DNA from 2 places in the Neobacillus sp. S1115 genome. Region 2 is predicted to be linked to the other one. Evidence: riboswitches for the same ligand, from Rfam matches in the RefSeq annotation. Region 2 holds a riboswitch; the other holds the start of a gene.

The links. Region 2 has a riboswitch for S-adenosylmethionine ahead of ACZ5B7_RS06845 (homoserine dehydrogenase). Riboswitches for the same ligand answer to the same signal wherever they lie in the genome.
Region 1: another riboswitch for S-adenosylmethionine. It lies ahead of ACZ5B7_RS25060 (methionine biosynthesis PLP-dependent protein); the one in region 2 lies ahead of ACZ5B7_RS06845 (homoserine dehydrogenase).

What each region holds. Positions count from the first base shown of each region.
Region 1 covers NZ_AP038275.1:5,099,517-5,103,720, reverse strand. Annotated here, with positions in the region: gene metC (cystathionine beta-lyase) at 1-714, opposite strand, end outside; gene ACZ5B7_RS25060 (methionine biosynthesis PLP-dependent protein) at 714-1,826, opposite strand; SAM riboswitch class I at 1,909-2,023, opposite strand; gene ACZ5B7_RS25055 (helix-turn-helix domain-containing protein) at 2,122-2,466, opposite strand; gene ACZ5B7_RS25050 (polysaccharide biosynthesis protein) at 3,286-4,204, shown strand, end outside.
Region 2 covers NZ_AP038275.1:1,408,615-1,412,818, reverse strand. Annotated here, with positions in the region: gene ACZ5B7_RS06855 (YfhD family protein) at 1-67, shown strand, start outside; gene ACZ5B7_RS06850 (DoxX family protein) at 217-711, opposite strand; gene ACZ5B7_RS06845 (homoserine dehydrogenase) at 1,202-2,437, opposite strand; SAM riboswitch class I at 2,504-2,615, opposite strand; gene ACZ5B7_RS06840 (GNAT family N-acetyltransferase) at 2,692-3,363, opposite strand; gene ACZ5B7_RS06835 (GNAT family N-acetyltransferase) at 3,386-4,048, opposite strand; gene ACZ5B7_RS06830 (carbon-nitrogen hydrolase family protein) at 4,067-4,204, opposite strand, start outside.

The DNA of each region.
Region 1 (4,204 bases), 2.6 Mb from region 2:
CTGTACGCCAAGCACTGCACCAAACGAATTTTGTAAAAAGTAAAGTCTTTTTGCCAGTGCTTCATCCTTAACTACCGCTAGACCCGCGACAACGTCACTGTGGCCAGATAAGAATTTGGTGGCACTGTGAAGGACCACATCGGCGCCAAGTTCCAATGGCTTTTGCAGGGCTGGGGTTAGGAAGGTGTTATCAACAAAAGTCAGGGCGTTATGTGCCTTTGCTAATTGGCTGATGGCCTGAATATCGGTCACCTTCAATAATGGGTTAGATGGTGTTTCTACATAAAATGCTTTTGTATTTGGCCTAATGGCTTGCTTAACCTGATCAAAATCAGTCATATCAACAAAGGTATGCTCAATTCCGAAGCGTGTTAGAACTTCAGTGACCATTCGGTAAGTACCGCCGTATACATCCTCTGTAATAACAACGTGGTCTCCGGAGGATAGCAACAGGAAGGCGGTGGAAATGGCGGCCATCCCAGAAGAGAAGGCAAACCCGCGGATTCCGCCTTCGAGTTCCGCAATGATATCCTCGAGAGCTTCACGAGTTGGGTTTAAGCTGCGGGCATAGTCATATTTTCCGAAACTATCAATTTCAAACTGATGAAAGGTGGATGCATGCTGGATCGGGACACTGACTGCTCCTGTTTGTGCATCCATTTTATGCCGATTATGAAGAAGTCTCGTTTCAAAACTAAATTCTTCGTGTTCCATCACACATTCACTCCTTCAACTAATTTGGCAAAAGCTTGCTCTAAGTCAAAAATGATATCTCCTGCATCTTCAATTCCTACAGAAAAACGCAGTAGACGGTTACAGACACCTTGTGCAATTCGGATTTCTTCCGGGATATCAGCGTGGGTCTGAGTCGCCGGATACGTGATAAAGCTTTCAGTTCCGCCAAGGCTTTCAGCAAACGAAATCAGTTTTATGTTTTGCAGGAACGGATTTACCCACGTTTCATCTTTAATACGGAAAGAAACCATTCCGCCTCTTCCTGGGTAAAGGACATCTGTCACCGCATCGCTATTAGAAAGAAACTCAACAACAGCCTTAGCGTTTTTCTCATGCCGTTCCATACGGAGCGACAATGTTTTCATCCCGCGCATTAACAACCAGGAATCGAAGGGGCTTAAAACGGCACCTGCACCGTTATGATGGAAGGCCAATGCCTCACAAAGTTCCTTACCCTTCGCGACAATCAGTCCAGCTAGAACATCATTGTGGCCTCCAAGGTATTTCGTTGCACTATGAATCACGATATCTGCACCAAGTGCAATCGGCTGCTGCAGAAGAGGGGTATAGAAAGTGTTGTCCACAATTAACAAAATGTCATGCGCTTTGGCAATTTTTGCAATGGCGGCAATATCAGCTTCCTGCATAAGCGGATTAGTTGGTGTCTCCAAGAAGATTGCTTTTGTATTTGGTGTAATGTTGTTTTCAACCTCTTCAGGACAACAGGTATTTACATATTGGCTTTTCAAGCCCCACTTTTGAAAGCCTTTTTCGAGCAAACGGTAGGTTCCGCCATATAAATCCTCGCTAACCAGCCATTCATCACCAGACTGAAATAAGGAAAGAATCGTTAAAATGGCCCCCATTCCAGAACTGCAGGCAAAGCCTTGGTCTCCGCCTTCTAAATCGGCGATAGTTTTCTCAAGGAGCTGACGTGTTGGATTTCCGGTTCGAATATAATCAAATCCTGTGGATTGTCCAATCCCCTCGTGCCGGAATGCAGTTGAAAAATAGACTGGGGGATTAACAGTTCCTGTTGTAGTTTCACTACGGTTCCCAATTTGAGCAAGCTTAGTATCGATTTTATACATTGTTGTCTACACTCCTTTTTGATATTAAAAAAAGGCCTTCTATAAGAAGAAGACCTTTGCATGTACAATACATCTGTCACTCTTCTTATCTCGCAAATTAGTAACAATTTGCAGGACTTAGCACCGTTTCAATGTAAAAGACATTGAAGGTTGCTGAGGTGTCACCGGGCCCTTCCCTCAACCTCTCTTGATAAGAACATATTAATATTTTGACTATTTATAAAATTTACTACACTAAATGCATGGTGTCAATGTATTTTCTTTATTTCTTGTTTAAGTTGTTGAAGTAAGCGTTTTATTGATTTTTTTCCCAGATTTTGAATTTAATATAGTTAATGTATTCTCGGAAATCATCTTTATTTATTCCGTCTTCAATTGCCTTTTCAATAATTTTCTTCCATTCTTCGTCCAGTTCATTTTCGCCGGGGGGGAAATCATCATTATCAAGTCCGGTCAGCAAATATTCTATAGTGACATCTAAAGGCCTTGCTACTTTTTGTAAAAAATAGATGGATGGGTTTTTATTAAGGTTCCGCTCGATATAACTTAGATATGATTTTGAGACGTTCGCGAGTTCAGCAAGCTCAGTTATCGAAAAGTTTTTTTGTTTTCGTAATTTTTTTATTCGTTCACCAATCATAGTAATCTCCCTTATTCCCTAAATTTCAATTGATTTGTTTGTTCCAGGAAAAGGCCTGAAAGAAACTAAGAATAATTAATTTTGATTGAAACGATGAAGAACGCCAAAAGACTTGGTTATAAGATTTAGAGGATAAATTAATCTAAATAGATAGGTTTCTAAGAACTTTGGTATTGGAAGGTGGAATTTATTGAATAAGTAAATTAATTATTTTTTCACAGTTGAGAATATTATAACTTACATTTTATTCTTTTTAAAGAACGAATCAAAAGAGAGTTGTACATTATTTTTACTTGATTTTCATAAAGAAGAGGTTAAAGGCCGTACAATATATAGAATTGGAGTAAATATTTTTTGGATATTTCAATAAAAAAGTGAGTCGAAAAATTTCACCCTTGATTGTTCTTTACCAAGAACAGTCCGTTTGTTATAATGTTAATATTAAAAGAGGAATTTATATTAATAAAAGTTAGGAAAAAAGTTTTAGGTAAAATTAACTAATTTATGTTATTGGTATTTTTTTAATTAATACGTTCTTTATATAGCACATATTTTTTATCTAACAAACAATAGAGTTTTCTATTAATAATGGGTGATGTCTCCTTACCACTATCAATGGAGACACTCGGTCATGCTGTGGGTTGAGAAAAACCTTAGACGCTTGTCGTCGAGAGTGTGATGTGAGGGGGGGTTGGATGCCCTGTTTTACCATTAAAGCTTTTGCTTAGGCGGGATTCAAGAACTCTTCTAATCAAAAGCTTTAATTTAATAATCAGCATGAACATGTTATTAAATTGCACCTAAAAAAGGGGGGGGATTATGACCTACCGACAGAGACTGTCTATATTTTTTTTGGTTGATTCTTGTATCGTCATTAGTGTTATCTTTTTTAGCCGATTTCTGGTTGATGCAACAACAAATGTGTTCACCGTCTTGAATTTATTTACCTCAATTGCCATTTTATTAAGTCATCATACTTTTTCATTTATCTTTAAGCTTTATAAAAAAGCCTGGCAATATGCCAGTATAGGGGAATCCATTCTTATTATAAAGGTAGTTTCATCTACTATCTTCATGGCGGCTGTTTTGCAGAAGTTGTTTTTCTATAAAGTTGATTTCAGGCTCTTGGCTGTTATTTGGTCCCTTCATATTTTGTTTATTGGCGGATCCAGATTTTGCTGGCGGATGTTTCGTGATTCCTTCATTATAAAAAATCAACATAAAAATCGAACACTCATTATTGGAGCAGGGGAAGCAGGAACAATGGTTGTAAGACAGTTATTAAAAAACCGCGACACTAATCTTCTTCCAGTGGGATTCATTGATGATGACACAAAAAAACAAAAGCTTGATATTCTGGGGATTCCCGTTGTCGGGGGAGTAGATTCGATAGAACAGGCTGTTCAAAATTTAAAAATTGAAAATATCGTCATTGCTATTCCATCACTTAGCCGAAAGCAATTAAACGTGATTTTTCAAGAATGTGCAAAAACGGCCGCAAAAACGCAAATCCTTCCAATGCTAGAAGACCTGGTTACTGGAAAGGTTTCAGTCAATCAATTTCGAGATGTTCTGGTTGAAGATCTTTTGGGAAGGGAGCCAATAGAGCTCGATATTACCTCAATTTCAAAAAACATCACGGGTAAAACAGTGCTAGTAACCGGTGCTGGAGGATCGATTGGGTCAGAAATTTGCCGGCAAGTCGCTAATTTTATTCCCAATACATTAATTCTTTTAG
Region 2 (4,204 bases):
TGGAGCTGATTTAGAAGCAATGGCGCGCGCAAATGCGGCAAACCAGCGCGTCAGAAATCGCAAATAATAAATGAAAACTCGCCGATTGGGGAGTCCAAGAGGACGGTTCATGAGGCGTAGTTGAATTTATACTTTTAGCTAAAAAAAGAAGAAGCAGGATTCCTGCTTCTTTAATGTATTTAAAGGGGGAGTTAACGATTATTAATTGGTGCTGCCTTATTGCGTTTTTACTTCATTTACATGAGCTTTTTTGAAATAGCCTTTGATAAAAGGAACTGCATATCGGTCAAGACCGAAGTAGTAAGCTCCTGCACCTGCGAATAACAGAATCATCGCAGCTGTATAAAGAATTGGGTTCGTGCTTGTCGTACCTGCCAGCATAAAGTTCAAGTTCATAAATGCACCGGCAATCAAGGCTGGGATTGTGGCTAAACCAACGATTAAACCAAGACCGACTAACATTTCTCCCCAAGGTATTAATGTATTAAAAATTCCCACGTTAGGCATAGCGAATTGCTGTAAGAAATCTGCATACCATGCTTGAACCGCAGGGTGTTCGCCAGTTGCTGCCGCCATTGCTCCTTTTAGGAACCCTGTAGCATCGAAACCACCAGTTAACTTATGATAACCTGCTTCAATCCATTGTAATCCAAGCCAAACCCGTAATACTGTCCAAACAACTGCTGCGTAAGGAGTTTTGTACCATCTCATCATAATCATCTCCATAGCTTTTTGTGAAGTATTTCACAATTTTAACTTTAAGTTATTCCCTTAAGAAAGGGATTGATCAGCTAGCTGTGTCTTGTAAGGAAGTCCTTGTGAATTGCTTCACTATCTTCTTTACACTTTTAATATACTCTCCTGCTATTGAAAAAACAACGGCTTTCACAGTTTCTTAACATATTAATGTTAGATATATGAAGAGATTGTGAACGCAATACAGCACGTTCCCCCTCCTCTTTTGTGGACAATGTTAATAATGTGGACAACACCAGCTAACCCCTTATAAAATCTGATTTTCACAATCAGCTTTTCTGTTAATAACTAACAGTGGATAACCGCTTTCAAAATTGTGGATAATGTGCATAACATTGTTGACTACCTATAAATACAGGACTTTAGATGTGGAAAAAACACTGGATAAATGAATGTCCATTCATAACAAAAGGAGCATCACATAAAGATGCCCCTCAATCCAACCCTATAATGCCTTCGCTTCCTCAATACCCCTCACGAGGAATTCTTCCTTACCCAGGATCGAAAAATATTGAACCGATGGTTGCCTTTGCGCAAGCTGCTCGATGTCCTTTTTGGAACCCTTTAGGACAAAGATTCCCTCAGAGATTTCATCCACCAGGGTAATCGCGGGACTGCCATATTTTTGGACCAGACCCTGGACCAGCCAGTACTCCCTCTGGTGTTCACTTTTCAACTCAATGTCCTCCCCTGAGGTTTTCAAATAATTAGATTTCGTCACGTGGCTTTGACATACGTGGACCAAATCCTCGATTACGGCACTAGCCGTTGGGTACATGCCTGCGCCCGGTCCTTGAAGGGTGATTTCGCCAACGATATCAGATTTTACATTTACCGCATTCTCTACTCCCTCAACATGGTAAAAAGGGTGCTCAGAGCCGACCAGAACCGGCTTCACCGATGCCTGGATGCGGGTGCCTGACTTCCAGATGCTCGCAATATGTTTAAACCTTAACCCTAAGTTTTGCGCTGCTTCAATCAATTCACTCGTAATAGACGTAATCCCTACCCGTTCAACATCACGCCAGTCAGGCTCTTCTCCAAATGCCAGCCTGCTTAAGATCATCGTTTTATAAAAAGCATCATAGCCTTCCACGTCATTGGTCGGATCCGCCTCGGCATAGCCATTTTCCTGCGCCCGCAGCAAGCTTTCGGCAAATGACTGCCGCTTTTCCCGCATCTCGGTCAAGATGAAATTGGACGTTCCATTGAGGATTCCCAGGATCCGCTGGACACGATTAATTTTTAAAAGCTGACCAAGCGTTTGAATGACTGGAATCCCCCCGGCCACTGTCGCCTCAAAACCAACCGACACCTGATGCTGTTCTGCCAACTCGATAAGCTCATTCCCGTGGTGGGCAAACATCTCCTTATTCGCTGTAATGATGTGGCAGCCCCGTTGGATTGCTTTTCTTAAGTAGGAAAAAGTTGGGTCTTTATCCACGATGCATTCAATCACGACATCAAGCTTCGGCAATTGCAGAATTTCTTCGAAGTCCGTTGTCAGCAGAACATTCCCGCTAATATCCCGCGGCTTTTGCTTATTTCTAACAAGGACGGCAGCAACCTCTACTTCCTTCCCTAATTCTGCCGCCAGCTCATTGCTATGTGATTGAATGGTCCGATAAACCCCTTCACCTACCGTACCGAACCCGAGAATTGCCACTTTAATTACAGACATGTCTGCCACCCCTTTATTTTTTTGAAAAATAAAAACCCTCTTCATAAGAAGAGGGCTCTATTCCTCCTCTTATCTATCAGGCTACAAATAACCTGCAGGAATTAGCACCTTTTCAAGGAATACCTTGAAGGTTGCCGGGCTTCATCGGGCCTAGTCCCTCCGCCGCTCTGGATAAGAGTATTTATTTGATTTTTCATTAAATTTCCAAAGATATATAAAAAGTATATTATCTGAATTTTCAAGAGTTGTCAATATTAAAGTGGCAAAAGGGCGACCGTTTCTTTTGCTGCTAATTTCTCAACCATGTCCAGCCATTCCTGTGGTTTATTGGAAAGCACAGAATAATAGGTAGTTAGAAAGTCTTTGACAAGTGATGCTGGAATTTCGGCGATTTCTTCCTTAATCGGCATGAAGCATAGATCAAGGCCAGACACCGCTTCCCCGTTGTTTTCCCAGGATGGGTGCACGTAGGCAAGGTCAAGGCGCTGATAGCCTAAATGTGACAGAACCTCACGGCGCACGTACGGGTCCATGACCTTCACGCCGCCAAATTCGTGGTGCTCTACACGGTATGGGTCATAGATTTCGGCAAACATTCCGAACAGCTCCTTACCGTTTTGGGCAGCAAGCTGTTTTAAGTCCTTCAGACGATTTTCAGCTAAAAATCGGCCAAGCGAGAGGCCAGGTTTGCTGATAATCGTGAAGTCGGTCATCGCAATATTCCAGTCAGGATAATAGCGGTACTCAGTCGCACCGACGACCTGGTCCTGATCGACAGCAACGAATACGCGGATACTTGGGTCTTCTAACGGTTCTTTCCACAATTCATAATCTAGGACCTCTTCCGGTGGAAAAATCTGTCCCATTAAATCATGAAGCTTTTTAAAATTGGGGTCTTCAATATTGGTAATGCGTTTAAATTCCATTGGTTCTGATTCCCCTTATAAATTATTTAAATGGGTTCTTCCATTCCATTAATGCCGCATTGTTAAGGGATTCTTCGTCCTCTAAATAGTTTCTGGCGACACCGATTGGCACACGTCCGCAGCGAAGGAGAAAGCTGATGACAGGGTCTTTTAGCTCGCCTTTAATGACAGCGTCCAGATACTCTTCCGGCGTCATTTTTTCAGCCACTTTATGATAGCCCGGCATCCGCCCGCCGCCAAGCAGACGGTCATACCTTTTTTCAATGACCACATGGTACATGGCATGCATCATTAATTTTCCGAGTCCCAGCTTGCGGTACTTTGGGCGGACGCTGATATCGACAATGTAGAGGGTGTTGCCGTTCGGATTATGGTTGCGGATATAGCCGTGGTCAGTCACTTCTTCCCATGTATGGCTGTGATTAGACGGGTCCAAATCAACACAAACTCCGGTCAGGGAGCCCGCCAATTCACCATTAATTTCAACGCATAATGCCCCTTCCGGAAACAGTGTCACATGATTCGTTAATTGTTCTTCATTCCACCAAAGCTCGGATGGAAAAGGAGGCGGGAAGCATTCGGACTGGATTTCGATGAGCTGGTCAAAGTCCTCCATTGTGTAATTACGTACACAAACCGGCAGCGGCCGGTCCTGATCATAAACGTAAAATTCACTGCGATACATGAAAAGGCCTCCCTCGTTTTAATTCCAATCTGTATATAAATCAGTGCGGCGGTCGCGCCAGGTGGTCACAGACCCGCGCTCGCGAACTTCGTATAGCAGTTCCAGGTCAAGGTCGGCGGTTACGACCATGTCGTTGTTGATTTCCCCTTCTACTAA